Pelagibaculum spongiae: one gene and its partners. The protein of the gene in region 1 interacts with the protein of each later gene in a pairwise test. Links are inferred from orthologs where the notes say so. Each region holds a gene or a part of one and is shown on either strand. Other genes may lie near its edges.

Evidence for each region.
Region 2: the proteins of dnaE (region 1) and DC094_RS00770 interact in binary tests that used the Escherichia coli proteins (3 or more experiments, as listed by UniProt). The link is inferred for Pelagibaculum spongiae from one-to-one orthologs.
Region 3: the proteins of dnaE (region 1) and dnaQ interact in binary tests that used the Escherichia coli proteins (3 or more experiments, as listed by UniProt). The link is inferred for Pelagibaculum spongiae from one-to-one orthologs.

The regions. Positions count from the first base shown.
Region 1 is NZ_QDDL01000011.1:12,550-23,850, reverse strand. Bases 3,400-7,427 are described here. They hold dnaE (DNA polymerase III subunit alpha), read left to right. Parts: upstream 3,400-3,714; coding sequence 3,715-7,227; downstream 7,228-7,427. Other genes in these bases: accA (acetyl-CoA carboxylase carboxyl transferase subunit alpha), read left to right, coding at 7,266-7,427; rnhB (ribonuclease HII), read left to right, coding at 3,400-3,647. Outside these bases: lpxD (UDP-3-O-(3-hydroxymyristoyl)glucosamine N-acyltransferase), read left to right, coding at 1-620; 3-hydroxyacyl-ACP dehydratase FabZ, read left to right, coding at 626-1,075; lpxA (acyl-ACP--UDP-N-acetylglucosamine O-acyltransferase), read left to right, coding at 1,072-1,845; lpxB (lipid-A-disaccharide synthase), read left to right, coding at 1,933-3,087; more of rnhB, read left to right, coding at 3,081-3,399; more of accA, read left to right, coding at 7,428-8,213; tRNA lysidine(34) synthetase TilS, read left to right, coding at 8,203-9,540; pyrG (CTP synthase), read left to right, coding at 9,614-11,239. UniProt on the Escherichia coli protein: DNA polymerase III is a complex, multichain enzyme responsible for most of the replicative synthesis in bacteria. This DNA polymerase also exhibits 3' to 5' exonuclease activity. The alpha chain is the DNA polymerase catalytic subunit.
Region 2 is NZ_QDDL01000001.1:168,342-178,429, forward strand. Bases 2,480-5,294 are described here. They hold DC094_RS00770 (pyridoxal phosphate-dependent aminotransferase), read left to right. Parts: upstream 2,480-3,202; coding sequence 3,203-4,387; downstream 4,388-5,294. Other genes in these bases: uvrB (excinuclease ABC subunit UvrB), read right to left, coding at 2,480-3,107; DC094_RS00780 (pectin acetylesterase-family hydrolase), read left to right, coding at 5,019-5,294. Also shown: DC094_RS00755 (hypothetical protein), read left to right, coding at 1-354; more of uvrB, read right to left, coding at 1,092-2,479; more of DC094_RS00780, read left to right, coding at 5,295-6,449; DC094_RS00785 (hypothetical protein), read right to left, coding at 6,523-7,542; DC094_RS00790 (hypothetical protein), read right to left, coding at 7,539-8,486; DC094_RS00795 (hypothetical protein), read right to left, coding at 8,517-9,530; DC094_RS00800 (hypothetical protein), read right to left, coding at 9,527-10,088. UniProt on the Escherichia coli protein: Shows aminotransferase activity with methionine and histidine as substrates, and to a lesser extent also with phenylalanine.
Region 3 is NZ_QDDL01000003.1:163,629-173,752, forward strand. Bases 2,301-5,151 are described here. They hold dnaQ (DNA polymerase III subunit epsilon), read left to right. Parts: upstream 2,301-3,284; coding sequence 3,285-4,019; downstream 4,020-5,151. Other genes in these bases: DC094_RS09660 (class I SAM-dependent methyltransferase), read left to right, coding at 2,301-2,845; rnhA (ribonuclease HI), read left to right, coding at 2,842-3,276; nhaB (sodium/proton antiporter NhaB), read right to left, coding at 4,120-5,151. Also shown: DC094_RS09650 (lytic transglycosylase), read right to left, coding at 1-1,323; gloB (hydroxyacylglutathione hydrolase), read right to left, coding at 1,336-2,088; more of DC094_RS09660, read left to right, coding at 2,108-2,300; more of nhaB, read right to left, coding at 5,152-5,619; DC094_RS09680 (hypothetical protein), read left to right, coding at 5,845-6,681; sucD (succinate--CoA ligase subunit alpha), read right to left, coding at 6,790-7,662; sucC (ADP-forming succinate--CoA ligase subunit beta), read right to left, coding at 7,659-8,828; lpdA (dihydrolipoyl dehydrogenase), read right to left, coding at 8,906-10,124. UniProt on the Escherichia coli protein: DNA polymerase III is a complex, multichain enzyme responsible for most of the replicative synthesis in bacteria. The epsilon subunit contain the editing function and is a proofreading 3'-5' exonuclease.

The DNA of each region.
Region 1 (11,301 bases):
GTTCTGTGGGTCAAAATTCAGTCCTAGGTGAGAGTTGTCGCTTATGGGATGGGGTTACCTTGTACCATGATGTCAAAGTTGGTCAGCGTGCGATATTGCATAGCGGATCAGTACTTGGCGCAGATGGTTTTGGTTTCGCTAATGAGCAGGGGCGCTGGGTCAAAATTCATCAATTAGGTGGTGTCACTTTAGGTGATGATGTTGAAGTAGGTGTTGCTACTGCAATTGACCGAGGTGCATTAACCGATACCATTATTGGTAACGGCGTCAAGATCGATAATCAGGTGCAAATTGCACATAATGTCCAAATAAAAGATCACTGTGCTTTAGCAGGTCAATCTGGTGTTGCAGGAAGTTCCACTTTAGGCAAACGTTGTACGATTGCTGGTGGTGGTGGCGTTTCTGGTCATCTTGAATTGACGGATGATGTTCATGTTATGGCAATGACCATGATAAGCCGTTCAGTGAATAAGCCAGGAATGTATGCATCTCCAACACCTATGCAGCCACACCGCGACTGGTTAAAAAATTCTGTTCGATTCCGACATTTAGATAAAATGGCTCGCCAAATTAGCGAGTTACAAAAATCTCTTGCCGAATTGAAAGATTCTGAGGAATAAAGTTCGTGTTAATTGATGTAAACCAGATTAAAGAAGTGCTGCCACATCGCTATCCATTTTTGTTGATCGATAGAATTATCTCTATTACTGAGAATAAAAAGCTGGTGGCGATCAAAAATGTGACGGTTAATGAGCCTTGCTTTCAGGGGCATTTTCCAGGATATCCTGTAATGCCTGGTGTGTTAATGATTGAGTCGATGGCTCAGGCATGTGCACTGCTTGGCTTTGAAATCTTGAAATCCAGAAATGAAGAAAAAGGTGCTAGTTATTTGCTGACCGGTGTTGATGGTGCGCGTTTCCGTCGTCAAGTAGTGCCAGGTGATCAGCTGCATCTTGAAGTTGAATATACCAAAGATAGACGCGGAATCTGGAAGTTTGACTGCCGGGCTACAGTTGATGGTGAGCTGGCAGTTAAGGCTGAAATTACCTGTGCAGAGACGGACATTGAGCTTTGATTCATCCTACGGCAATTATTGACCCTGATGCTCGGCTTGGCCGAGATGTAAGGGTTGGCCCCTACAGTGTTATTGGCGCCGGTGTTGAAATTGGCGACGGCACTGATATTGCTTCCCATGTAGTCATTGAAGGGCCGACTTCAATCGGGAAGCAAAACAAAATTTACCAGTTCGCCTCTTTAGGCGCAGATCCCCAGGATAAAAAATATGCTGGGGAGCCTACGCGACTGGAAATTGGTGATCGAAATACTATTCGTGAATTTGTTACGTTTAATCGTGGCACGGTTCAAGATGGTGGTGTCACCAAAATTGGTAATGACAATTGGATTATGGCGTATGTGCATTTAGCCCATGACGTTTCGATTGCTAATCATTGTATTCTGGCGAATAACGCATCACTGGCAGGACATGCCAGTATGGATGATTACGCAATTTTAGGTGGCTTCACTTTAGTGCATCAGTTCTGTCGAATTGGCGCCCATGCATTCACTGCATTTTCCACCCGGGTTCATAAAGACATTCCTCCATATGTAATGGCACATGGTGAAGAAGGTTCGGCGCGTGGTCTGAACTTTGAAGGTCTTAAGCGGCGTGGTTTTTCTAAAGAAGCAGTTTCTGCTTTAAAGAAATGCTACATGTCGCTGTATGGCCGTAAAAAATTGCCGTTGGATGAAGCGTTACAATTTATGCAGCCGTTTGCCGATGAATTTTCCGAAGTTCAGTACTTCGCCGAATTCATCAAAGGTACCGAGCGTGGCATAACCCGCTAAAAAAATTTCACGCCTTCCTTCTTGGAAGGCGTTTGCTTTTCCCGCTTCACGACTCCGCAATAAATCATCGCTAAATCAGGAGGAACAATGCGAATTGCCATGGTGGCAGGCGAAATGTCTGGTGACATTTTAGGTTCTGGCCTGATTGAATCCCTTAAGAAACGTTATCCCGATGCCGAGTTTGTTGGTATTGGTGGTGACGATATGCAAGCTCAAGGCTTAAAAAGTCTTTATCCGATGGAGCGATTATCGGTGATGGGTTTGTGGGAAGTGCTGGGCCGATTGCGAGAGTTGTTGGCAATGCGCAAGCAATTAGTTCAGCAGCTGCTCGAATTAAAACCGGATGTATTTATTGGCATTGATGCGCCAGATTTTAATTTGGGGCTAGAAACCAAGCTTAAACAGGCCGGAATAAAAACGGTGCATTATGTCAGCCCCTCGGTTTGGGCTTGGCGTAAAAAGCGTATTTTCAAAATTGCTAAAGCGGTTGATCTAATGCTGTGCTTGCTGCCGTTTGAAACAGATATTTATAAGCAGCACAAAATAAAGCATTGTTTTGTTGGTCACCCTTTGGCGGATCAATTAAAGGTGATTGATGACCAGCAGCCTGCTAGAAGCAAGCTGGGTTTGGTGGTTGATCAGCCAGTGGTTGCGATTATGCCGGGCAGCCGCGGCAGTGAGCTTAAATATTTGGCGCGTCCATTTATTGAAACGGCTCAATTGCTGGCTAAGCAAAAACCGGGTATTCAATTTGCCGTGCCGCTAGCAAATCAGAAATGCCGACGTTTATTTGAAGCAGCACTACAACAGGCTGGATCTGTTGAGGGGCTAACGCTCTTTGACGGTCAATCGCGAGACATTATGGCGGCGAGTGATGTTGTTTTAATGGCATCGGGCACCGCGACATTGGAAGGGTTGCTCATTGGTCGGCCAATGGTGCCTTGTTACAAATTTTCCGCGATTAGCCACCAGATATTTATTCGAATTATCGATTTAACCCATTTCAGCTTGCCTAATTTACTCGGGCAAAAAATCTTGAAAAAAGCTGAGTTACTGCCAGAAATGTTGCAGTCTAAAGTGGAAGCGCAACCTTTAGCCGAGGTGGTCAATCATTGGTTAGATGCTAAATCGTCAGATGCGTTAAAACAGAACTTTGCCGATATCGCAAAAGCGTTGCGTTGTGACGCCAGTGAAAAATCAGCACAAGCGGTTATTCAATTATTAGAGGAACAACCATGCTAGTTGCAGGTGTCGATGAAGTAGGGCGTGGCCCTTTAGCTGGTCCAGTAGTGACCGCAGCGGTGATTTTAGATCCAGAAAACCCAATTGAGGGTTTGCGTGACTCCAAAAAATTATCTGAGAAAAAACGTGAGCTTTTATTCGATGAAATTCGTGAAAAAGCACTGAGCTATTGCGTGGCTCGTTGTGAGCTAGAAGAAATTGAAACGTTGAATATTTTGCATGCCACCATGCTAGCAATGCAAAAAGCGGTGGCAGGATTGACCATCGAACCAGAATTGGTTTTGATTGATGGTAACCGGGCACCGGAATTACCTTATCCGAGTAAATGCATTATTGGTGGTGATGATTCTGAACAATCGATTGCTGCAGCATCGATTTTAGCTAAAGTCACGCGCGACCGTGAAATGGTTGAGATGGCTGAAAAATATCCAGGTTATGGCTTTGAGAAACACAAGGGTTATGGCACCAAACAGCACATGTTGGCACTAGACGAATTGGGTATTTGTGACATTCATCGTCGAGGTTTTAAGCCAATAGCTAAGTTTTTGAATGGTAATTAAATAGTTTTTTATCCTATTGTTAATTTTCGACCGGTTGCAGGCTGACCACTGAAACAAGAGTCTTTTCATGACCCCTCGTTTTGTACATCTTCGCTTACATTCTGAATATTCATTAGTGGATGGCCTAGTTCGGCTTAAGCCGCTGGTCAAGATGTGCGCCGAGCAACAAATGCCCGCAGTTGCCTTAACCGATAACTGCAATTTTTTCGGCCTGATTAAATTTTATCGTGCAGCGATGGGCGCAGGTGTAAAGCCTATTTGTGGCGTCGATATTTTGCTGGAAAACGAGCAAGACCAAGATCATCCATTTCGTATGACCTTGCTGGCAATGACTGCCGATGGCTATCGAAATATTACCCGGCTTATTTCCAGAGCTTATATCGAAGGTCAGCAAACCGGTTTGCCATTGATTAAATACCAGTGGCTGGACGATGAAAATGAAGATGTCATTGTACTATCTGGTGCCAGAGAGGGTGATATTGGCCAGGCGCTTTTATCAGGAAAACCAGAATTAGCCGCTAGTTTGCTGGCGCATTGGCAAAAGCTTTACTCTGATCGTTTTTATATCGAATTGCAGCGAACCGGCCGACCCAATGAAGATGAATATCTATTTGCCGCGGTCGACTTAGCCACGCAAAACAATGTACCGGTAGTGGCGACTAACGACGTTCGCTTTCTTAAAGCCGATGATTTTAACGCCCATGAAGTTCGAGTTTGTGTTCATGACGGCGTAACGCAAGACGACCCGCGCCGAGAAAAAAATTACAGCCAGCAGCAGTATCTTCGTAGTGAAGCAGAAATGTGCGAGCTGTTTTCAGATATCCCTGAGGCGCTAGAAAACAGTGTTGAAATTGCCAAACGCTGTAATATCGAAATTGGATTAGGCACCTATTATTTACCGAATTATCCGATTCCAGAAGGCATGACGATTGATGAGTTTTTTTGCAAGGTCTCTTGGGATGGCTTGGAAGAACGATTAGATTTTCTGTTCGACCGGAATGCAGAAAACTTTGCTGAAATTCGAAAGCCCTACGATGAGCGTTTACAGATTGAACTCGATGTTATCTGTCAGATGGGTTTTCCCGGTTACTTCTTAATCGTAATGGACTTCATTCAGTGGGCTAAAGATAACGGCGTGCCAGTTGGGCCAGGTCGTGGTTCTGGTGCTGGTTCATTGGTGGCCTACGCGCAAAAAATCACCGACTTGGATCCGCTTGAATATGACTTGCTGTTTGAGCGATTTTTGAATCCAGAGCGGGTTTCCATGCCCGATTTTGATATCGACTTTTGCATGGAAGGTCGTGACCGGGTGATTGAATATGTTGCCAATACTTATGGCCGGGAGAGTGTTTCTCAGATTGCCACTTTCGGCACCATGGCAGCAAAAGGCGTTATTCGAGATGTTGGCCGTGTATTAGGTCATCCGTATGGCTTTGTTGATCGAATTACTAAACTGGTTCCGTTTGATTTAGGCATGACGCTGACCAAAGCACTGGAAATGGAGCCAGTGCTAAAAGATTTATACGACAACGACGAAGAAGTCACTGCACTGCTTGATATGGGTTTGTCGCTAGAAGGTATTACCCGGCAAACCGGCAAACACGCCGGTGGTGTTGTAATATCTCCTTCGCTGTTAACTGACTTTACCCCGCTGCTTTCTGATGGTGAAGGTGGTGGCTTAGTCACCCAACTAGACAAAGATGATGTGGAAGCGGTCGGATTGGTTAAATTCGACTTTTTGGGTCTAAGAACCCTGACCATTATCGATTGGGCATTGGAAATAATTAATGCCAAGAAAAAACAAATCGGTGAAGATTTAATCGATATCGCCCGGATTCCTTTGGAAGATCCTAAATCATTTAGGGTATTGAAAGACTGCTGTACCACCGCAGTTTTCCAGCTGGAATCTCGCGGTATGAAGGATCTGATTAAGCGACTTCAGCCAGATTGTTTTGAAGATATTATCGCACTGGTAGCGTTGTTCCGGCCGGGGCCTTTGGGCTCGGGCATGGTAGATGACTTTATCAACCGTAAGCATGGAAAGGCAGTTGTTGCTTACCCGCATGCCGATTATCAACACCCAGACTTGAAGCCGGTTTTAGAACCCACCTACGGCATTATTCTGTACCAAGAACAAGTGATGCAGATTGCCCAGGTATTGGCGAAATTTTCATTGGGTGGTGCTGACTTATTGCGTCGTGCAATGGGTAAAAAGAAAGTCGAGGTGATGCAAGAGCAGCGACTTCTTTTCCAAGATGGTGCTGAGACAAACAATGTTAGTCGTGAGCTGTCGGGCCCTATTTTTGACTTAATGGAAAAGTTTGCTGGTTATGGTTTTAACAAATCTCACTCTGCTGCTTATGCATTGGTTTCTTATCAAACCCTATGGCTTAAAACGCACTATCCAGCAGCCTTTATGGCAGCGGTTTGTTCTTCGGATATGGATAATACTGAAAAAGTAGTTATCTTGATCGAAGATTGTCGTGACATGAAACTGACCGTCACGCCGCCAGACGTAAATAGCTCGGCCTATAAATTTACCGTCAACGAGCAAGATCAAGTAGTTTATGGTCTGGGTGCGGTTAAAGGGGTAGGTGAAGGCGCGATTGAAGGTATTGTTAATGAACGACAAACCAACGGGCCATTTAAAGATCTGTTTGATTTTTGTAATCGGATCGACCTGAAAAAAGCCAATCGCCGGGTACTAGAATCTTTGATTCGTGCTGGCGCATTAGATTTGTTGGCACCGGTTGAACAAGGATTAAAAGTCTTTGATTCTCGCTCACGTTTAATGGCGACATTAGAAGGTGCAATCAAAGCAGCAGAACAGCAAGCAAAAGCCGCTGCATTGGGGCAAAATGACTTGTTTGGTGCAGTTGCCTTTGGTGAGGCAGATGCCGAACAACCGCAGTTTGTAGCAGCTCCAGCCTGGCGACAACAGCAGCGATTGCATGGTGAAAAAGAAACGCTAGGCTTGTATCTGACCGGCCACCCTATTGATGATTATCTGCCTGAACTGAAGCGGATGCGGTGTCAGCGGATTGCAGATTTAAAGCCTGCTCGGGGAGTTAGTGTTACTATTGCGGGTCTGGTTCTTGCGTTTAGAACCAAGTTGACCAAGACCGGTAAGCGAATGGCATTTGTCACGCTGGATGATCGTAGCGGCAGAATTGAAGTTGCGATCTTTGGTGAAGACTATGACAAAAACGCTGAAAAACTGGCGGTTGATAAAGTATTAGTGATCGACGGTGAAGTAGTCCATGACGACTTCAGTGGCGGTCAAAAAATGCAGGTTAAGAAACTGCATTCGATGGCTGAAGCAAGATCGTCCCATGCGCGTTGTTTGAGAATTTCTCTTAAGCAAGGTGAGTTGACTCCGGCAAGTTTGGAGCAGCTACGATCATTACTGGAACAACATACGAATGGCCAGTGCAGTGTCCGTTTTGATTATCAAGGCCATAGCGCAATTGGTAGTCTGGCGGCGAGCGAAGACTGGAAGCTCAATCTAGATGATGAATTATTGCATCAACTAGAAGAGTTACTCGGTCGTAAGCGTTGCAAAATTGACTATTCGGGGTAGGCCGTGAGGCGTCACGACCAACAACATAGAGTGTATCAATGAATCTGAATTTTCTGGATTTTGAGCAGCCTATCGCTGAGCTTGAAGCAAAAATTGAAGAGCTTCGCCGGATAGGTAACGACACTGAGGGTGATATTACCGAGGTCCTCAGTAAGCTTGAAGCATCAGCCCGTACCCTGACTGAGAAAATTTTCTCAAATTTGACCGCATGGCAGGTGAGCCAATTGGCCCGCCATCCATTGCGTCCTTATACCTTGGATTATATCGAAGAATTATTTACCGATTTCCAAGAGTTACATGGCGACCGTATGTACGCTGACGATAAGGCAATCGTTGGTGGATTGGCTCGTTTTGATGATCAGCCTGTGATGATCATTGGTCATCAAAAAGGTCGCGATACTGCAACTAAGGTAGAGCGTAATTTTGGCATGCCTAAGCCTGAAGGTTATCGCAAGGCTTTGCGTCTAATGCAGATGGCCGACAAGTTTGGTATTCCAATTTTTACTTTTATCGACACTCCAGGTGCCTATCCAGGTGTTGGCGCTGAAGAGCGCGGTCAAAGTGAAGCGATTGCCCGTAACCTTCGAGAAATGTCTCAGCTGAGAGTACCGGTCATTTGTACGGTAATTGGCGAAGGTGGTTCTGGTGGTGCTTTGGCAATTGGTGTGGGTGACAAGGTAATGATGCTGCAAAACAGCACCTACTCAGTTATTTCACCAGAAGGCTGCGCTACCATTTTGTGGAAGAGCGCCGAAAAAGCCTCGGATGCCGCAGAAGCAATGGGCCTGACCGCTGATAAATTATTAGATAACGGTTTGATCGATCAAATCGTACCTGAGCCATTGGGCGGTGCACATCGCCAGCCCCAGGCGATGGCTTCTAGCTTAGGAGATGCATTGCGCACTTCTCTGGCCGAGATCAAAGCATTAACTGAACAGGAACGTCTGGATCGTCGCTATCAGCGACTGATGGGATATGGCATCTGATTCGCTAGTAACCCAGTTCGAACAACAACTGCAGGGCATTTTAAATGCCCTGCCAGTTGCTCCCCATAAATTTCTGATCGCCTTTAGTGGTGGTCGAGACTCCACTGCTTTGCTTCATCTCGCTGCTCAGTTGTTGCCCAAGTCGCAATTGCTGGCGGTGCATATTAATCATCAACTTTCTGAAAATGCTAGCCAGTGGCAGCAGCATTGCCAGCATCAGGCCGAGCAGTTATCGATCGAATTCAAATCCGTTTCAGTCCAGTTAAACCCCCAGCCAAGACAAAGCCTTGAAGAGTTGGCGCGTGATGCCCGTTATCAGGTTTTTAGCCAGCTAATGCAGCCGGATGATGCTTTGTTAGTTGGTCATCACCTGCAAGATCAATCAGAAACATTATTGCTACGATTGTTCCGTGGTGCCGGAGTCAAAGGTTTATCGGCAATGGCCGATTGGCGAATGTTTGCTTCGGGTTATTTACTGCGACCTTTATTGCATCTGCCACGGCAGCAGTTAACTGAATGGTTAAAGCTGCAATCCATCGAATGGATTGAAGATGAATCAAATGCTGAAAATTTGTTTCGGCGTAATTTGATTCGCAATCAGTTTCTGCCGCAAATCCGTCAGCAATGGCAGGGAATTGATCGGGTGCTGAGCGCTACCGCCCGGCGAATGCAGCAAGCGAACCGATTATTAGATCAATTAGCCGATCAGGATTTAGCGCAGGTTCTATTGCCGGGCAATCGGCTGGACTTAAAACCATTGCAACAGCTAGACGATGATCGTTTGATCAACCTGCTGCGTTATTGGCTCAGTCAGGCGGGCCAAAGAAGCTTGCCAGAAATTCGTTTGCAGGAATTTGTTCGTCAGTTGAAATCGGCTAATAGCACCGCAAGCCCTCGGCAGGATTTAACCGACGGCAGTTTTATGGCCTGTTATGGGCAAATGCTTTGGTTAGTTGAAGGTCGGTTAATCGAGCAATTACAGCAACAGGCGCAAAATAGTTTTTGGAACCCGCAGCAGCAGCCAATATTGACTACAGAATCTTTTGAGCTTTCAGCGCAAGGTAACGAGTTACCAAACGTTGAGTTAAGGCTGGTTTTTGGGGTTACCGGGCTAAAGTTGCAGTGCTCAACAAGCGGTAGATTTGAGTCAGTTGGTCGGTTAATGAATCAAGCAGGAATACCACTTTGGTATCGAGACTATTGGCCGCTAATTGTTGATGATCAGGGGCTTGTAGCGATTGCAGGGATTAAAATGGCAACCAGAACTGACAATGTTAATTATAAAATTTTGTGTGATTTCTCAGCTTTGCCTACTGGGATCAATTGAGCCTGCCAATAAATTTCGGTATTATGCCCTTCCTTGAATTCCACTCGTTTTTATTGGTTTTTCAGGGCTTCTCATGACTCAATACGTTTTTGTTACCGGTGGTGTCGTTTCATCGCTTGGTAAAGGTATTACCGCCGCTTCCCTTGCCGCCATTCTGGAGGCTAGAGGCCTGAAGATCACTATGCTGAAACTGGATCCCTACATCAATGTAGATCCAGGGACTATGAGTCCTTATCAGCATGGCGAAGTGTTCGTAACCGAAGATGGTGCCGAAACTGATCTCGATTTAGGTCACTACGAACGTTTCATTCGTACCACAATGACCCAAAAACAGAACTTCACTACTGGCCGTGTTTACGAGAGCGTTATTCGTAAAGAGCGTCGTGGTGATTATAACGGCAGCACGGTTCAGGTTATTCCTCATATTACCGATGAAATCAAACGTCGAGTGCGTGCTGGCGCTGCTGGTGCTGATATTGCCATGGTTGAAATTGGCGGTACCGTAGGTGATATTGAGGCGATGCCGTTTTTGGAAGCCATTCGCCAAATGCGAGTCGAAGAAAGCAGCAAAAACACCATGTTCTTGCACTTAACATTGGTGCCGTATATTGGCGCTGCTGGCGAAATCAAAACCAAGCCGACTCAGCATTCTGTTAAAGAACTGCGTTCTATTGGTATACAGCCAGATGTTTTGGTTTGCCGGAGTGAGCGTGGCGTTGAAGGTAATGAGCGCCGTAAGATTGCCTTGTTCACCAATGTGGATGAAGAAGCGGTTATTTCTTGCCAAGACGTGGATTCTATTTATCGAATTCCGCAAATGCTAAGTGATCAGGGGCTGGATCAGCTTATTGTTGATCGTTTTCGCTTACAATGCTCGCCGGCAGATTTGAGCGAATGGGAACAAGTTGTCGATGCACAACTCAACCCAACATCGCGAGTAAAAATCGCCATGGTAGGCAAATATATGGACTTGTCCGATGCCTACAAATCTTTAACCGAATCTTTGAGTCACGCTGGTATTCATACCAGAACCAAAGTGGAAGTTTGCTATATCGATTCTGAATCTTTGGAATATGAAGGCACAGATAAACTCAAGCAAATGGATGCGATTTTGGTGCCTGGCGGGTTCGGTGAGCGGGGCGTTGAAGGCAAAATTATTGCTGCCCGTTTCGCTCGTGAAAACAAAGTACCTTATTTAGGTATTTGTCTGGGAATGCAGGTTGCTGTGATTGAATATGCGCGCCATCAGGCGGGAATGGACAATGCTCACAGCACCGAATTTAAGCCAGATACGCCGCATCCAGTGGTCGGTTTAATCACCGAATGGAAACGGTCAGATGGCGAAGTAGAACAGCGTGATGCGGCTGCCGACTTAGGCGGTACTATGCGTTTGGGTGCTCAGACATGTTTATTAGAGCCAGACAGCCTAGCGGCTAAAGTTTACGGCTCCGCTTCAGTCTTTGAGCGTCATCGCCATCGTTATGAAGTTAATGGTGAGTTGGTAACTCAGATTGAACAAGCAGGCTTGAAAGTGTCTGGTCGTTCAGAGGATGGACAGTTGGTCGAAATGGTCGAGATAGAGAATCACCCATGGTTCCTAGCTTGTCAGTTCCACCCGGAGTTCACATCAACTCCAAGAGATGGACATCCACTCTTTACCAGTTTTGTTAAGGCAGCAATCAATCAACGAGATGCATAAGCATTCGTTTGAATTGACTGTTGGAATTTAAGAGGGCTTTGGGCCCGCAGCTATCCTTTTTC
Region 2 (10,088 bases), on another replicon or contig:
GAGGACAAGATTCCATACCTCCCCATCATCGCTTGCTCAAAAGGAAAAACCCGCTGCTTCACCCCATCTGCGACACAAGGAGGGTCAAACCCTGAATACATAGCTTCCTACATCATCAACGGCGCATTCAGCCTTGAAATAAAGATGAAGTATTTACATGCATTGGAAACAGGCCATGAAATCAAAGGACACAAATTACTTGAGTTGTTTTCTGCATTAACTGATGAAACTAAACAATTTATCAGAGATGACATGTCTCGCATAACAAAGCAATCCCAACAATACAAAGAACTATCTCAACAGTTACGGCAACATGTAAAAAAATTCGAATGGGACGTACATAAGTTACTTTAAAACTCTGACCTTGCTTTTGAAAGATGGCGGTATTTGCACGAAGGGAAAGGAATGACATGGTTTGCAGGTTATGGTGAGCTACGAGAATGTCTAAGCAATAGAATTCAAGCCATCAAAAATAAAACAAAGCAAAAAAAGCCCGCTTTCTTGCGAAAGCGGGCTTTTAAAATTTGGTAGGACTACCCAGATTCGAACTGGGGACCTCTACCATGTCAAGGTAGCGCTCTAACCAACTGAGCTATAGTCCTAGATTGCTTCGCTGAGGCGACAATAGAATGCCTGTTCCGTCAGGAGCGAGGCGTACTATAATGAAACCGCCTCGCCGTGGCAAGCCTTTGCCAGCGCCTTTTTTGCACCCTTCATGACTTGATCGTTAAATAGCATGACGTAACCACCTGAGCTCAGATGATTCATTACATAAATTAACCGCTTGCTCAAATGCAAAACTGGCGTACTTGCCAGCACTTTACTTTTACACCCTTCATGACTTACCCACTAAAGAGCCAATCGTAACTGACTGAGTTCAGTTAATTCATTAGATAAATTGACTGCTTGCTCAAACTCAAAACTGGCGTATTTGCCAGCACTTTTTTTTGCACCCTTCATGACGTACCGGTTAAAGGGCGAGTCATAACTGCCTGAGTTCAGTTAATTCATTACGCATATTTGCTGCCTGTTCGAACTCAAAACTGGCGTATTTGCCAGCACTTTCTTTTGCATCCACCATGATCTGTTCGTTAAAGAGCAAGCCGTAACTGCCTGAGTTCAGATAATTCGTCACGCATATTTGCCGCCTGCTCAAACTCCAAATTAGCGGCATGAGCCAGCATTTGTTTCTCGGTCTGGGCAATTTTCTTATCTAGCTCTGCTGGCGAATGCACAATGTACTGGGCGGCAGTTTCTGCCACGGCACCGGAACGTTTTTTACTGTTTTTATTCCGCCCCTTGCCACCACCGACCCGCTGCATCACATCGGTAATTTGTTTTTTAATGCTACGCGGCGTAATGCCATGCACCTCGTTATAATCTTGCTGGACGATGCGGCGGCGATCGGTTTCGCTAATCGCTTTGCGCATCGAATCGGTCATCCGATCGGCATATAAAATACACTTGCCTTGCAGATTACGCGCCGCCCGGCCAATGGTTTGAATCAACGAACGCTCTGAACGAAGAAAGCCTTCTTTGTCGGCATCAAATATCGCCACCAGCGAGACTTCAGGAATATCGATACCTTCGCGCAACAAGTTAATTCCAACCAGTACATCGAACTCGCCCAAACGAAGATCACGGATAATTTCGATTCGTTCAACGGTTTCGATATCTGAGTGCAAATAACGCACCCGAATACCGCTTTCAGCTAAAAACTCAGTTAAATCTTCTGACATCCGTTTGGTCAGCGTGGTGATGATTACTCGCTCCTGACACTCAATCCGCAATTGAATTTCACCTAAAACGTCATCTACCTGACCGGTCGCAGGTCGCACTTCAACTTGCGGATCGAGCAAGCCGGTTGGCCGAACCACCTGCTCAACCGTTTGCCCGGCATTTTCCAGCTCGTAATTACCCGGAGTTGCCGAAACAAAAAGACTTTGCGGGCAGCGCTGCCAAAACTCTTCAATTTTAAGCGGCCGGTTGTCTAACGCCGATGGCAAACGGAAACCGTACTCCACTAGGGTTTCTTTACGCGAGCGGTCACCACGGTACATGGCACCGATTTGACCGATCATGACATGGGATTCATCAATCACCATCAACGCATCATCTGGCAGATAATCAATTAGGGTTGATGGCGGCTCGCCCGGCGCTGCACCACTTAAATGGCGCGAATAGTTTTCGATGCCCGAGCAATGACCAAACTCGGTCAGCATTTCCAAATCCATCTTCACCCGCTCATTTAAACGCTGGGCTTCGACCAATTTATTGGCTTTTTCTAAAATCGGTAATCGCTCGGCCAGTTCGGCTTTAATGGTTTCAATCGCCGCCATTACTTGCTCACGCGGTGTGACGTAGTGACTTTTCGGATAAATAGTTAATCGCCCTACTTTGCGAAGTGATTCGCCGGTTAAGGGGTCAAACCAACTGAGCCGTTCAATTTCATCATCAAATAATTCAATTCGAACCGCTTCTTTTTCCGATTCCGCCGGAAAAATATCAATCACATCACCGCGCACTCGGTAATTGGCCCGACCAAGCTCAACATCATTTCGAGTGTATTGCAGCTCGGCCAGTCGACGCAGAATTTTCCGTTGATCAATTTTTTCACCGACTGAAATATGCAGCATCATCGACATATAAGACTTAGGATCACCCAAACCATAAATTGCCGAAACCGAAGCGACGATAATGGTATCGGATCTTTCCATGATCGCTTTGGTGGCCGACAAACGCATTTGCTCAATGTGCTCGTTGATCGATGCATCCTTCTCGATAAAAGTATCTGACGCGGGCACATAGGCTTCTGGCTGATAATAATCGTAATAAGAAACGAAATACTCAACCGCATTTTCGGGAAAGAATTCTTTCATCTCGCCATACAATTGCGCCGCCAGCGTTTTATTTGGCGCCATTACAATGGCCGGCCGATTGGTTTGGGCGATGACTTGCGCGATGGTGTAGGTCTTGCCTGAACCGGTCACACCTAGCAAAGTCTGACTAGCCAAACCATCGTCCAGCCCTTCTAATAATTGTTTGATTGCTTCAGGCTGACCACCTGCAGGCTTAAAATCTGAATGAAGCTTGAATACACCGCTCACGATATACAACCACCTGTTTTGTTTGCCGAGCGCATCATATCTTCGTATGATCGAACGGTTTCGTTTCCATTAACCCGCAGTATGAGGATGCCGCTTTGAACCTGAAGCTTTCCAATCGAGTAAAAAACGTCAAGCCATCCCCCACCCTGGCAGTCACTGCCCGTGCCGCTGAGCTTCGCGCTTCTGGCAAGGACATTATTGGACTAGGCGCAGGAGAACCGGATTTTGACACGCCAGATCATATCAAAGAAGCCGCCGTTAAAGCGCTGGCCGATGGCAAAACAAAATACACCCCGGTTGATGGAACCCCAAGCCTAAAACAGGCAATCATCGACAAATTCAAGCGTGACAATGGTTTTGATTATCAAGCCAATCAGATTTTGGTTTCTTGCGGCGGCAAGCAAAGCTTTTTCAATCTGACCCAAGCGCTGATTAATCCGGGCGATGAAGTGATTATTCCTGCGCCTTACTGGGTTTCTTATCCAGATATCGTGCTATTAGCTGATGGTGTTCCTGTTGTTGTAGAAGCCCCGGTTGAACAGGCTTTTAAAATCACTCCAGAGCAGTTAGCTGCAGCAATCACTGAAAAAACTAAGCTGGTGGTCATCAACAGTCCATCTAACCCAAGCGGCAAGGCTTATACATTAGCCGAGCTGAAAGCTTTGGGCGAAGTACTGCTTCAGTACCCAGATGTAGTGGTTGCCACCGACGATATGTATGAACATATTTTGTGGGCTGACGAGCCATTCGCCAACATTTTGAATGCTTGCCCTGGGCTTTACGACCAATGCGTTGTAATGAACGGTGTTTCTAAAGCCTATTCAATGACGGGTTGGAGAATTGGTTATTGCGCTGGCCCTCAGCCGCTGATTGCTTCTATGAAAAAGATTCAATCACAAAGCACTTCTAACCCAACCTCAATTGCCCAGTGGGGCGCAGAAGCGGCACTTAACGGCCCGCAAGATTGCGTTAAAGAAATGCTGGAAGCCTTTGAAGTTCGCCACAAGCTGGTACTGGACGGTTTGAATGCAATTCCTGGGGTAAAAGCGATCCCTTCTGACGGCACTTTCTATAGCTTCCCTAGCTTCCATGAAGCAATGGAAAAGAAAGGCTTTAAGAATGATCTCGATTTAGCAGAGTATCTGTTAAATGAAGCCGGCGTGGCATTGGTTCCTGGTTCAGCATTTGGCACACCGGGTCATATGCGCCTGTCATTTGCCACTTCAGAAGCGATTTTAAATGACGCATTGGCAAGAATTCGTAAGGCACTGGAAGTTTAATTTAGCTTTCCTGACCTAAGAAACCTAACCTAGCGAAAAATTGCGAGCTCCGTAGGTCATCATGAGTAAAGCGAATGGCGACAATTTTTATTGTCACGTTTCGCTGCGCTCAAGGTGACCTACGATTAACACCTAAAAAATCGAACCAGCACTCTTGATACACATCTTGTTTTGTATACAAAAATACAACCTGCAACAAATCAAATACAACAGATTTCTTGTCACAGATTGATTCAATTCACTTGACCCACTTCGATTAGCAAGTAGAATATTTTTGTGCCCTTAAAAAGCACCAAGCATTCCCTGATAGCTCAGTTGGTAGAGCAAATGACTGTTAATCATTGGGTCACTGGTTCGAGTCCAGTTCGGGGAGCCAAATTTAAAAGCGAAGCCATGAGGCTTCGCTTTTTTTTGCTTGCTGTTTTCTTCTCTCTTAATAGCCCACCGCTTTAAATAACTCAGCTTCCAAAAAGTCAAAAAAATCATCTATCAACCCTGTCGAGAAAATATTGATACCAAAGCACACGGTTTGCCGCCAATGACCTGTAATCTGGCCTTATTTTGCATTACCTCAATTTCGATAACTGGTTAACTTTGTTGAATAACAATAAAAACAACAAAAGGAATTGTGATGAAGTATTTGCTCGCCATTTGCCTCAGCTTTTCTCTATTGGCCTGCGCAGGGTCAGATCAGAGCGATTCGAAAAATAGCCAAGGTGACGGCAACATCGACACTCCACCCATTGATTTAGTCAATCAACCTGTAGAAGTTCTTTTCGAAGAATCCGTAAAACCCGGCCACTGGCAAAGGGTTGAACTAGCCGACACTTATTGCGGTGACGGCAGCCAATACAAATTTTTTGTAAACCTAGATGCCGAGAGCGATGACTTGTTAATCGCCTTTCAGGGTGGCGGTGCTTGCTGGGATTACGAAAGTTGCACCGGTCAAAATGGTATCCGTGGCGCAGCTAACCCCAACGGCATTACCGACAATTTTATGAATTTCCTTGATATGGATAATGGCGGCAGTTTCTGGGGCGCTTCATCTCCAATGGTGCTGCAAAATCACCCGTGGCATAAAACCGAGCCAGCCAAGTGGAACAAGGTATTTCTTCCTTATTGTACTGGCGATGTGTTCGCCGGAGATAAAGAGCTCAGCTACCCAGATCCTACTGGTGAAAACCCTGATTTACAGTGGAAGCACGCTGGCGCAACCAATACATTACGAGTTATTGGCTGGCTAAAACAGAAATTCACTGAAGTTGATCGAATGATGACTTATGGTTGCAGCGCCGGTGGCGTTGGCGCGCTGGCTCATTACCAGTCATTGCGAAAGCACATCAATCCAAGAATCGGATTTATGCTAAATGACTCTGGCCCGCTATATCCAGCTCAATTAGGTGATAATAGCTGGCAACTACATCAGAAAATTGCCGATAGCTGGAATATCACCACCATGCTTAATGCCGTATCTGCTGATATTCCCGGTATTTCAACCGATAATATCGGTAATATAAATCAAGCATTGGCTATCACTTGGCCACAAGATCGATTAGCTCACACTCAATTTACCCGTGACGCTAATTATTCTGGTTATTCCTATGAGCGGTTTTTTAATCTTCAACCAGGTGACGAAGAAATCCACCGACTATGGGGTGAAGACCAACAAAATCTAATGGATATTTATGACCAATACGAAAACATGGCCTATTTTATTCCATATTTTCGCCCATTCAATGAAAGTCATTGCACCAGTATTCTTGACTTTACCGACACTCAAATCACCGGCACCGATAATGGTGACGGAAAAATGATGCACCTAGGCAACTTCATTAATATATTGCTTGATGAAACCCAGCCACTACAAAGTCACTTCGAAGCAGCTGACCCTGCAGAACTTGAGCGTAAGTCACTGTATTGGGAATTAATGATCGCCTTAACCGGCATCGGCGGCGAAGCACCTGCAGCAGACGAAGAAAGTCAAAGCTCTGGAGCAACTCAAGCCAAGAGCTTCACTCTTGAGCAGTTAACCGCTTTAGGGCCATATCGCCCACAAGAATAAATATTGGCTGAACAAAAAAAACGGGAGCTATTAAAGCTCCCATTTTTACGAGTCGCTTTTCAAAAATTAAAAATCAACTGGTTCCGACCAAACCATTTTCTCTTACTCGAAAAGTTTTCAGCATAATCACGATAATATCTCTAGCATCCATGCCAACCTGTTTGAGTTTGGGGTAATTGGCCATATCCACGGTGCCCTCCAATTCAATATAAGGTCTGGCGGTTGAGCCAACCTTTGCATCAGTAGTCACCCAGCGGAATTCCAGACCATCTTTTGCATAGCGAGCATCACTCAAAAACAAACGCCCTGAACGCCCTGCCAAATCCAGGCTTTTACTGGCAAAAAGACCGAGTAGCTTTTGTGCCATGCCGTAGTTTTCATTTAACTCTTCTTTGTTTCGCATCACTTTGGAAAGCATCTGAAAACGATCATTTTTACCATTCCAGTACACTGTACGATAATGAGTTTCACCGCCCGCTTTAGCGACATTTAATGTGAATTCAGGAGTTAAGCAGACCCCTAGCTGGTTATGCGGCCATGGTAAATAACGCATCGATTTAGGATGAACAGATATATCTCTGAGGTAATCTTCATACTTTCTCTTATAAACTTTATCTGCAGCAGGATAAACCCCATGGTAGTCGCCACCAATCGCACTTAAATTAACTGACTTGCCAATTTCCGGAAAGTCCATATAGAAATAGCCATTAAGGAAGTTATCCTTACTACCCGAACCGAACTCATCATAAAAAAAAGACTCACCAACAATAATCTGCGTATCTGGTACTGATTTTACCTGATAGTAACTATCATTACCTTTTTCACGATGAACATAGTCAAGCCACCTCTGGTAGCGATCATCACCAAGAAACAAGCCCTCTTTACCTTCATGCAGATCCTTCCAATAAAAAGAGATATCCCCGTTGCCATACATCACATTAGCCATCTCCATCGTATCGATCAGATCCATCTGATAACGACCCAAACAGACATTAGTAAAATCCAACCCTAAATCTTCATCAATCTGCTCATCCATAGAACCAGCACATCCTTGTAAAAAACAAACAAATAACAGCGCCAGTATTATTCTCATACCACCACCTGACATTTTGATTTATAAGACTCCCGCACAATCTCTTGAATACGAGATGTGATTTCCTTGGACACCTGATGATCAAGAAAAAACGTCTGATGACCTTCTTCAACCTTCAAACCTATTGAAATTAAAAAACCATTTTCAGATCTCGCGTCTCCTCCAGATCCTTTAGGTACCGTTCCATCACCACCAGCCCACGGTGGTAACAATTCAATCAAAGAAATACCTGGTATTTTTCCAGTTATACTTTCGCGACCAGCCCAATAACTTGAACGCAAGCTTGCTTTTTTGACTGCCTGGTAGTTCTTTTCTTCTTCTTTATTTACCACTTCTTTATTCCCTGCAGCAAAAAACCATTTATGATTATCATTGCTTATTATTTCCCATGAAGAATAATTACCACTACATCCACCTCGCTCCAACCAGATACAAACATCATAAGATGGCATTTCGGAATTCTCTGAGTAAAACATTGTCGTATCATTGTGAAACTTTCCTCCTAAAACACTCCAAAATCGACCTGCAGCAACTATTCTTCTCATGTAATTTTTCTTAACAAGCTCGATGTTTCTAGGGATCTTTTCAACCCCCACAGATATCAGCTCATCAGAAAACAATGAATACCACTGAGACGTGGTCTTATAAAAGTCATATATTTTCTCTCTTGGATAGGCATCAATCAGACTATGTTCTTTTTTATGACGATCAACTAACTTCAACCATTTGTAATCTGGCTGTATAGTTTGGTACAAATGATTTGGTAGCAACTCAAGTCCACCTTGGCAAAAAGCCAGCATTGCAGAAACTTCAGCAGCATTTTTACCTAACACAAAACCTACACCACCATCATAACCACAATGGGCATTTCGATAAGCTGTTGCAGCACCATTAGTCGGCATAGCACCATGAATCATAAAAACGGGAGCTATTAAAGCTCCCATTTTTACGAATTGCTTTTCAAAAATTAAAAATCAACTGGTTCCGATCAAACCATTTTCTCTTACTCGAAAAGTTTTCAGCATAATCACGATAATATCTCTAGCATCCATGCCAACCTGTTTAAACTTGGGGTAATTTGCCATATCCACCGTACCCTCCAATTCAATATAAGGTCTGGCGGTTGAGCCAATTTTTGCATCTGTGGTGACCCAGCGAAACTCCAGACCATCTTTTGCATAGCGAGCATCACTTAAAAACAAACGCCCTGATCGCCCTGCCAAATCCAAGCTTTTACTGGCAAACAGGCCGAGTAGCTTTTGTGCCGTGCCGTAGTTTTCACTGAGCTCCTCTTTGTTTTTCATTACATTTACATTAATTTCAAACCGATCATTTTTACCGTTCCACCAAACGGTTCGGTAATGCTTCTCACCACCAGCCTTAGCAACATTTAAAGTAAAATCAGATGTTAAACAAACACCCAGTTGATTGTGGGGCCAAGGCAAGTGAAGTAGACGATCCAGATCATCTTTCGCCGGATGCAGCAGTTTTTTAAATTTATTTCGGTATTCAGAATCACTTGCTAAAAAATTACCTTCCGTGCCAGACAATGCTAACCTGGCATATACTGCACGATTTAATGATGAAAAGTCTTTTAGCAAAAAACCTTTCAATAAAAACTTCTCACCCTCATCGCCATATTTATTTTCAAAAAATGTTTCAGATTCAATAACCCTAACATCATCACTCAACGGGTATGCCCTGTACTTCCTTCTAGATTCTTTCTGAATACTTTTTGACCATTTATCAAACCTTTCCCTGCCATCAAAGGTCAAACTTTCAGTCAGATTACTATCAAGATAAAATGAAACCGATCTGTTGCCATACATCAAACTGGACATTTTCAAAGTATCAATCAAATCCATCTGATAACGACCCAAACAGACATTAGTAAAATCCAATCCTAAATCTTCATCAATCTGCTCATCCATAGAACCAGCACATCCTTGTAAAAAACAAACAAATAACAGCGCCAGTATTATTCTCATACCACCACCTGACATTTTGATTTATAAGTCTCCTGCATAATCTCTTGAATACGAGATGTAATTTCCTTGGACACCTGATGATCAAGAAAAAACGCCTGGTGACCTTCCTCAGTTTGCAAGCCAATTGAAATCAAAGAACCGCTTTCAGAATTTGCATCTCTTCCAGCCCCTTTATGTACCGTTCCATCACCACCAGCCCACGGTGGTGACAATTCAATCAAAGAAATACCTGGTATTTTTCCAGTTATACTTTCGCGACCAGCCCAATAACTTGAACGTAAGCTTGCCTTTTTGATTGCCTGGTAGTTCTTTTCTTCTTCTTTATTTACCACTTCTTTATTCCCTGCAGCAAAAAACCATTTATGATTATCATTGCTTATTATTTCCCATTCAATATAATCACCTGAGCATTTCCCTCGTTCTCCCCAGACACAAACATCATAAGAAGGCATATCAGCATTTACCGAATAAAATAGCACTGTATCAGAATGAAATTTTCCTGCTGTAAAAAGCCAGAAATCGGCAACTTTATCAACCCTCTTTTCGTACTCATCCCTA
Region 3 (10,124 bases), on another replicon or contig:
GCTTTTTACGATGTGCTGTAGTTTAATGCTGCCGCGACGGCGATTTTGAATTTTCTTCAAACGCTGGTCAGCACTTAATACATAGCTTTTTGCCGGCAATGCCGAAGATGGCAGCATCAGCTTTTGCCCTGCCCGGATATTATTTCCAGAAAGACCATTTACCTGCTGAATCAGTTTTACCGTCAAACCCTGTCGTTTAGCAATTCGCAGTAAGCTATCGCCAGATTTAATCGTATAGCGTTTCCAACTGACCCGCTGTTTTTTCGGTAGTTTTTTTAATGCTGCGACAAATGCATCTTTCTTGGTTTTAGGCAGCATAAAGCCAAAACCTTTGCCCGGTGGGGTTGCCCATTGATTGAGCGATGGGTTATAGCGATAAACCTCATCAATTGTCAGCCCGCTTAATTCAGCGGCCTGTGCGATATCTAGCTGGTAATCGAGCTTAATTCGAGAAATAGCCACCTGGTTGGGTACTGATTTAATTTTCAGATTATATTGCTTCTGATTTTTAACCAGTTCTGCCAATGCCAGTAATTTAGGTACATAATGGCGGGTTTCTTTTGGCAGTTGTAAATGCCAAAAGTCAGTTGGTTTTTTCAGCTTTTTATTTTTTCGAATTGCCCTTAGTACAGTACCTTGGCCAGAATTATACGCCGCTAGCGCTAATAGCCAGTCGTCATCAAATAGACCATGCAAATATTCGAGGTAAGTTAATGCAGCATCGGTCGAGCGGTGAATATCGCGTCTTTCGTCAATCCACCAATCTTGCTCTAATCCGTAATGGCGCGCAGTACCAGGAATAAACTGCCAAATACCGGAAGCACGACCGAATGAATAAGCAAATGGATCAAAAGCACTTTCAACAATTGGCAGCAATGCTAATTCTGGGGGCAGTTTACGATCACTAATCATTTGAGCAACGTGGAACAAATAAGGCGAAGCCCGATCAGAAACACGATTCAAATAAGCGGGGTGCTTGGCATACCAGTTGACCTGATTCTTCACTCTCGCCTGATGTGTGTGAGTTGCCAAGGTGAAATTAAAAGCGAGTTGCCGCCATAAATCACCATCTGCTCGACCAAATAACGGCTGAACCATTTCCAGTGTGACAGGGTCTGGTTTGATTTCAGGTAATGCAGGTTCAATAGCGATTGAGTCTGATTCAGACTGCTGCTCAATAACTGATGGCTGCTGCGATACTTCGACCTGGTTATTAACTAACTCAGGTTGGTGCTCCCCCGGCTTTACTGATTGATCCTGACAAGCAGATAGCATCAATACAGATAAAACCAGTGTCGGCAATAAATACGTCGACCTTCTCAAAATACTTCCCTATTAGAAATTATCTTTCCAGCGTCGCAACTCGGCAAAAAAATCAACATCTTGATTTAATGACCGGCCAATATGGTTTTCTATAGCAACTTTTACGCTATTTTCCCGTGACCGAAGAAACGGATTGTAACGTTTCTCATCGACCAGCCTGACCGGTAAGGTGGTCAAACCTTGACCACGCAGTTGCAACGCCTGCTCAATTCTTTGATCAACCCAGACATTATCTGGCTCTACCGCTTTGGCAAAACGCAAATTGTTCTGGGTGTATTCGTGGGTTGGATAAATCAACGTTTGCTCTGGCAGCGCACAAATTTGCTCCAGAGAGTTCAATAACTGTTGGGCTGTACCATCAAATAATTTACCGCAACCGGCAGAAAACAAGGTATCGCCACTAAACAGTCGCTCACCAATTAGGTAAGCCAGATGATCTGAAGTATGGCCCGGCACCGAGAGTACCTGAACTTTTTGCAACAATCCTGCAATATCCAGTGTCTCTCCACCCTGAAGCAAATAATCCGCCGACACGCGCGTATTGCCATACACTGGGCATTGATATTTTTCGACTAGCTCTGCAATACCATCGACATGGTCCCAGTGATGGTGGGTGACCAAAATTGCCGACAAAGGTTTTTGCAACTCATCTAGCGCGGCAATAACCGGCTGAGCATCGCCTGGATCAACCACGACTGTCGCTGTTGATTCGACAAGCAGCCAGATGTAGTTATCATTAAAAGCTGGAAGCGTGAGTACTTGCAAAAGTTTACCCCGAGAACACATGGAAACCAGCACAAAGGCTGACAAAACTACCCAATACCTGCAATGGTTAAACTCACCTGCAGGTGTACATTATCTTGACCTTGAGCATTTATATCTGTCGGATCATTTACTCGACAGTTTTGGCTACTACATGGTCTCGGTTGCTTTTCATCAACCTGAGTACCTTGACTGCAGTCCGATACGTGCCAGATTTCATCATCAGCTTGGCCTGTCTCCGACCAAAACCGCCAACATTATTGGTGATGAGCATTTACCTTACCAGACTGAGTCGATTGATTTAGTAGTACTAGATCATGCGCTCGATTATACGGATAATCCGCAGCAACTTTTGCGTGAAGCCTGCCGGTGTTTAATTCCCGGCGGAAAATTACTGATTGCGGGTTTTAACCCGTTTAGCTTTTGGCGCTGCTGGAATATCACCAGAAAAGGCTTTCCTGGTAGCAAAAACATGCTATCTGTTAGTCGCCTACAAGACTGGCTAACGCTATTAAATATGCGTCAGCTTAATTTGCATTGGCACCTGCCCTTCCCACCCGATCATAGTGATGAAACATCACCGGTACGCGATACAATGGAGCAAGCTATTTTGCGCTTTCAGCCATCGTTCAGTGGTATGTATTGTGTGTTGGCAGAAAAAACGGCTTATCCGATTACACCCATTAAACAAAAATGGCGACGGCGTTTACCACCACTAACGGTTGGTGGTTCTCAATTAGGCGGATTGACTCGAAAATGAAAACGGTAGAAATATTTACTGATGGCGCTTGCAAGGGAAATCCTGGGCCGGGAGGCTGGGGTGCAGTAATGCGTTATGGAAAGCATCGAAAAGAGCTTTTTGGTGGTGAAAAGGAAAGCACCAACAATCGAATGGAGTTATCTGCAGCTATTTTTGCTTTACAAGCACTCAAACAACCTTGCAAAGTGATTCTAACCACTGACTCTCAATATGTTCGCCAAGGAATTACCAGCTGGATTGAAAATTGGAAAAAACGCGGTTGGAAAACTGCTGCCAAACAACCGGTTAAAAATGTTGATCTTTGGCAGCTGCTCGATTCAGCCTGCAAAGACCACCAGATAGATTGGCGCTGGGTCAAAGGTCATAGTGGCCACCCTCAAAATGAACGCGCCGACCAATTAGCTTCAGACGCAGCGCTTCAATATATTTAGGTTATTAAATGTCCGAACGTAAAATCATACTGGATACCGAAACTACCGGTATTGAAATCTCCGCAGGCAACCGATTAATTGAAATTGGCTGCGTTGAAGTGATCAACCGAAAGTTCACTGGTCGTACTTACCATCAATACGTCAACCCACAGCGAGATGTTGAGCAAGGCGCTTTTGAAGTTCACGGTATTAGTGATGAGTTTTTAAAAGACAAACCATTGTTTTCTGCGATTGCTGAAGACTTTGTCCGTTTCATTGATGGTGCCGAGCTAGTCATTCATAACGCAGCGTTCGACGTTGGCTTTTTGAATCATGAACTAGGCATGGTTGGCGGTTATAAGAAGATCAACCAATTCTGTACCATCACCGATACCTTGATGATGGCTAGGCAAATGTACCCCGGGCAGCGCAATAACCTGGATGCATTATGTAAGCGGCTAGGTGTCGACAACTCTAAACGTGAATTACACGGTGCATTGCTCGATGCCGAGATATTAGCCGACGTTTATTTGATGTTGACTGGCGGTCAGGTATCAATCGGTTTTAACGCCGATCAAGATAAAAATGGTCAATCTAAAAGTACATCTAGCAACGGCGAAGCTCAGAAATTGCCAGAAGGTCGAGCGGCAACCCGAATTATTCGCGCCGCCGAGGGTGAAATAGAGCAACACCAAAAACGAATGACAGCCGTTGCCAAAGCCGCAGGCGGCAGCTCAATCTGGCAAATCGTCTCGGAACAATAATCGATTAAAATAAGCAAAAATTCTAAACAAAAAACGGGTCGAAGAGTAATCTTCGGCCCGTTTTTTATTTCAAGCTTACTCGCTAAATAGTAATCATCGGTTAAACCGCGACCATTACCATTGCCAAGCCCAATACACTCAATACGATGGTATATGGCAGCGCCATTAACATCATTCTGCCATATGACAGACGAATGAGTGGAGCAATCGGCGAAGTCAGCAAGAACAGGAACGCAGCCTGGCCATTTGGTGTTGCAACACTTGGTAAATTAGTACCTGTGTTGATTGCTACCGCTAACTTATTAAACAATTCCAGATCGATCACACCATTATTTAAGGCAGTTTTCACTTCACCAATGTAAACCGTTGCAACAAATACGTTATCACTAATCATCGACAATACGCCGTTAGCAATAAAGAACAGTGCTGGCTGAGAAGCTGGATCTTGCGCCAATACATAATCAATCACTGGCTTGAACAAGTGCTGCTCATGAATCACGGCAACTATTGCAAAAAATACCACCAATAATGCGGTGAAAGGCAGCGCCTCTTCAAAGGCCTTACCTAATTGGTGCTCATTGGTAATACCGCTAAATGCAGTAATTAAGACAATAACTGCCAAACCAACAAAGCCTACTTCTGCAATATGCAATGCCAATCCAATGACCAGAAATGCTGCTGACAATGCCTGAATAACTAAACGCGCCCGATCACTATCGGTACGTTTAATCGTTTGAGCCTTATCAAAATCTTCTAGAATTCTACGAACTCTTTCTGGCAACAAAGCGCCATAACCGAGAATTTTAACCTTCTCTAAAACCACGCAAGTCAATAAACCAGCGACTAACACTGGCATGGTTACGGGCGCCATGCGTAAGAAAAATTCAATGAACTGCCAGTTTGCCTCTTTAGCAATCAGCAAGTTCTGTGGCTCACCAACCAGAGTACAAACGCCGCCCAGTGCCGTACCTACAGCAGCGTGCATTAACAAACTACGCAAGAAAGCACGGAAGTCATCCAGCTCTTGGTGATTGTCTGTTTCTATGCTGTTGTCGTTACTATGATCGTGATCATTATGTTGACCGACACCAGATGCGACTTTGTGGTAAACCGAATAAAAGCCAACACAGACTGAAATAACCACTGCGGTTACCGTCAATGCATCGAGGAATGCCGATAAAACAGCAGACACGATGCAGAACAACAGCGACAGCATCACTTTTGACTTCACGCCCAACAGAATGCGAGTGAAAGTCAGCAAAAGCAGGTCTTTCATAAAGTAAATGCCCGCTACCATAAACATCAGCAGCAGAATTACTGGAAAGTTCTTCAGCGTTTCTTCGTAAACAGCTTCAGCTGAAGCCATATGCAATGCGATTGCTTCAATCGCCAATAAACCGCCAGGTTGTAGCGGATAGCATTTCAATGCCATAGCCAGAGTAAAGATAAACTCTGCGATCAGAACCCACCCCGCAACAAAGGGATTGATTAACATTAGAATTGGGTTCAGTACTAAAAAGAACAAAATACTCCACTTATACCAAGTCGGTGAACGACCCAGAAAGTTGTGGGTAAATGCGCTAATGATTGACGAGCTCATTTGTAATCTCTATCGGTTAAAAATCTGCGCCCATACTACTATCATGAAACCCTATGACCAATTAACCTCACACCTCAATTAATGACTCAAAAATAGTAAGGGCTATGAGTTCGGTCATATATTTCGACGATTTATCTACTATTGGTAATATCTGGAGATATCTGACACACTTTACTAAGTAAACTCATGTTTATGGGGCAGATAGTTTTGCAAAGGAAAAGAATAATGCGGACAAGGAACTCAGTGCTGACCGGTATTATGTTCACTCTAGTATCAGCAGTTGCAACCTCAGCAGAAAAAGCTGAATTGGTTATTCAGCGTTCTGCCGATGACATAGAACGAGTTACATCTCAGTGGTTTGAACAAAAAGGTGACATCTTTCAACCAGTTGCCGCGTTTTCTCCCAAAGCCAAGTTTTACTTCGATCAGCAGATAGTGCCGCTGGAAATCAAGAAGAATGGCATGATTCGCTTGACGATGGCTGATCTATTAAAAGACAAAGACAAAGCATTTTCTGCCATGCCTGGCAGCTTGTCCGGCGACCATATCCGTTTGAAGTCTTCTTTAAGCTTCACTCAGCAAACGACTACAGCACCAACCGTGACGCCTTTTGTACAACCTGATTTACTCGCTACAGATCAGACCTCAAGCGAAGATGCCACAATCATCGCACCCGTTTCTCAAAATAAACCTGCCAATGTACTTTCCAGCATTACCAGCCTAGGTAAGCACTATGCAGTTTTTATTAAGTACCCAGCGCTGCAATTTGCCGATAAAAATCGCAAACTGGTTTCAAATTGGCGCGACATTCGAATGACCGTACCTAAAAAACTAATTCCTCAACTGCGTGATCCGGCTAACATTACCGCCAGAATGGTTGTGAGCTTTTGCCCAACTTTACAACATTGCGCCGGTAGCTGGCAGCAAAGCCGTGATTTAAACGTTGCCTCAGCAAAACGCCATATTGATCAATACTATGGCTTACGCGCTAAACTGCATCAGATCGTTCTGTTCAACAAGCGTACCGGTGAAATTCTGGCGCAGCTTGAAGCTAAGAATTAGAAGTTTTATCTGAAAATTACTTTTTCCAGATAACAAAAAAATCCCCATCCGCTTTGGCGAATGGGGATTTTTTTATTGGTCAAACCATCGACCAAACGATCGGAAAAATTAAGCTTCCAATACGTCTTTAACTGCCTGACCAATTTCGCTCAGGTTACGCACGGTGGTAACACCAGCTGCGTTAAGTGCTGCAAACTTCTCAGCTGCAGTACCTTTACCGCCGGCGATAATCGCACCAGCATGACCCATTCGCTTACCTGCTGGTGCAGTAACACCGGCAATGTAAGAAACCACAGGTTTGGTTACATTGGCTTTAATGAATTCAGCTGCTTCTTCTTCAGCAGTACCACCGATCTCACCCACCATAATGATCGCTTCAGTCTGAGGATCATCTTGGAACAGGCGCAGAATGTCGATGAAGTTACTACCTGGAATTGGATCACCACCGATACCAACACAGCTCGACTGACCAAGACCAAGGTCGGTGGTCTGTTTGACCGCTTCGTAAGTCAAAGTACCGGAACGAGATACGATACCCACTTTACCTGGCAGGTGAATGGCCGCCGGCATAATACCGATTTTACATTCGCCTGGAGTGATTACACCCGGGCAGTTAGGACCAATTAGAACCACGCCTAATTCATCACAACGGATTTTAACTTGCAGCATATCCAGCGTTGGAATGCCTTCAGTAATACAAACAATCAGTTTGATGCCAGCACTTGCAGCTTCAAGGATTGAATCTTTACAGAAAGGTGCAGGAACGTAGATGACACTTGCGTCAGCGCCTGTTTCTGCGACTGCTTCAGCAACCGTATTAAATACTGGCAGACCTAAGTGAACTTGGCCGCCTTTACCCGGCGTAACGCCGCCAACCATTTGAGTGCCATAAGCGATGGCTTGCTCAGAGTGGAAACTACCTTGTGCACCGGTAAAGCCTTGGCAAATTACTTTAGTGTCCTTGTTGATCAGGATGCTCATGCCACGTCCTCCGCTGCTTTAACCACTTTCTGAGCGGCGTCTGACAGACTTTCAGCCGCGATAATATTTAAATCGCTTTCGGCGAGTTTGTCTCGGCCTAACTGTGCATTATTACCTTCCAGACGAACTACTACTGGAACATTAACGCCAACACTTTCTACCGCACCAATAATACCTTCAGCAATTAGATCGCAACGCACGATACCGCCAAAGATATTAACCAATACTGCCTTTACGTTGTCATCGGACAAGATGATTTTAAACGCTTCCGATACCCGTTCACGGGTTGCGCCACCACCAACATCCAAGAAGTTAGCTGGATCGCCACCAAACAACTTAATGGTATCCATGGTACCCATTGCCAAACCGGCACCGTTTACCATACAACCGATGTTTCCGCCCAAAGCAACGTAGTTCAGCTCCCATTTGGCAGCCAGCGCTTCGCGCTCATCTTCCTGGCTAGGATCATGCATTGGCTGAAGCTTGGCTTGACGGAACATCGCGTTACCATCAACCGATAACTTGCCGTCCAGGCAAAGAATATTGCCTTCTTCAGTGATCACCAGCGGGTTAATTTCGATCAACGCCAGATCCAGATCGGTGAACATTTGCGACAGGCCCATAAAGACCTTGGTGAACTGACGCACTTGCTGCGGATCTAGTCCTAACTGATAAGCCAATTCACGCGCTTGATATGGCTGAGCGCCAACCATTGGGTCAATTTCAGCTTTAAGGATTTTTTCTGGTGTTTCCGCCGCAACCTTCTCGATTTCCACGCCACCTTCAGTAGATGCCATGAAAGTCACACGACGGCTTGCGCGGTCAACCACCGCACCTAAATAGAGCTCATCGGCAATATCGGTGCAGGTTTCGATCAGAATCTTATCGACCGGCTGGCCATTTTCATCTGTCTGATAGGTCACCAAGCGGGTGCCGATTTGGCTGTTAACAAATTCGCGAATTTCTTCTTCACTGCTAACTAGCTTTACACCGCCAGCCTTACCACGGCCACCAGCATGTACCTGAGCTTTGACGACCCACTTATCGCCACCAATTTTTTTGGCTGCTTCAACTGCCGCATCGGCGGAATCCACTGCGTGACCTACTGAGACTGGAAGGCCATATTCAGCAAAAAGTTGTTTTGCTTGGTATTCGTGCAGGTTCATGCAACTGCTCCGATTAGTTATTTGAATTAAATTGTACTTACTTGGCTTTTATTACTGACCAATCAACGCTGCAGCAATCAGCGTTTTTTTCTCGGTGCAGCCATATGTATTGCTTCGCCATGAACTGCCAAAGCTGCTTCATGCAGTGCCTCAGACAGTGTTGGGTGAGCAAAAACAGTTAACGCCAGATCTTCGGCAGTAGCTTGCATTTCCATAGCGATCACAGCTTGAGCGATTAATTCACCCGCTTGTGGGCCACAGATATGTACGCCTAATACCTGATCCGTTGTTTCATCTGCAATCACACGAACCATACCTTGATTGGCATTCATTGCCATAGCACGGCCGCTGGCGGCAAATGGGAACTGACCAACGCGATATTTTTCACCGGCAGCTTTCAGTTCTTCTTCGGTTTTACCTACCCAAGCAACTTCCGGATGGGTGTAGACCACTGAAGGAATCGCATCGTAATTCATATGACGCTGACGGCCTGCAATAATTTCTGCAACCATCACACCTTCTTCAGAACCTTTATGAGCAAGCATCGGGCCACGAACTACATCACCTATGGCAAAAATACCTGGCTGATTGGTACGGCACTGATCATCAACATGAATAAATGAACGCTCATCCAGCAAAATATCTGCTTCAGAACTTAATAAAGCCTGAGTGACTGGACGGCGACCCACCGCAACAATCAGCTTGTCAAATTCTGAAGTATGCTCACCTTTGCTATCTTCATAGGTAACCTTGACGCCTTTTTTAGTCTGGCTAGATTTAATCACCCGAGCACCCAGGCGAACATCCATACCCTGACCTTTTAATTGGCGAAGAAAGTCTTTAGCTACTTTTTGATCGGCCATTGGCATAAAGGTTTCTTGTGCTTCAAGCAGCACAACCTTTGAACCAAGACGGCGCCAGACGCTGCCTAGCTCCAAACCAATCACACCAGCACCAATCACACCCAAACGTTTAGGTATTTCGGTGAATTCCAATGCGCCACTAGAATCAACAATGGTATCGCCATTTGCTGGAGCAACTGGAATATCGACCGGGATAGAACCGGTTGCAATGATCACATTTTCAGCCTGCAGCAGTTGAACATTGCCATCGGCATCGGTCACTTCAACTTTGCGACCACCTAACAATTTTGCCTGCCCAGCAATACTGGTAACGCCATTACTTTTAAATAGCTGGGCAATGCCACCGGTTAATTTACTAACAATGTCGTCTTTGCGAGCAATCATTGCGGGTACATCAACTTCTGGCGCAGCGGATAATTTAATACCGTGTGCC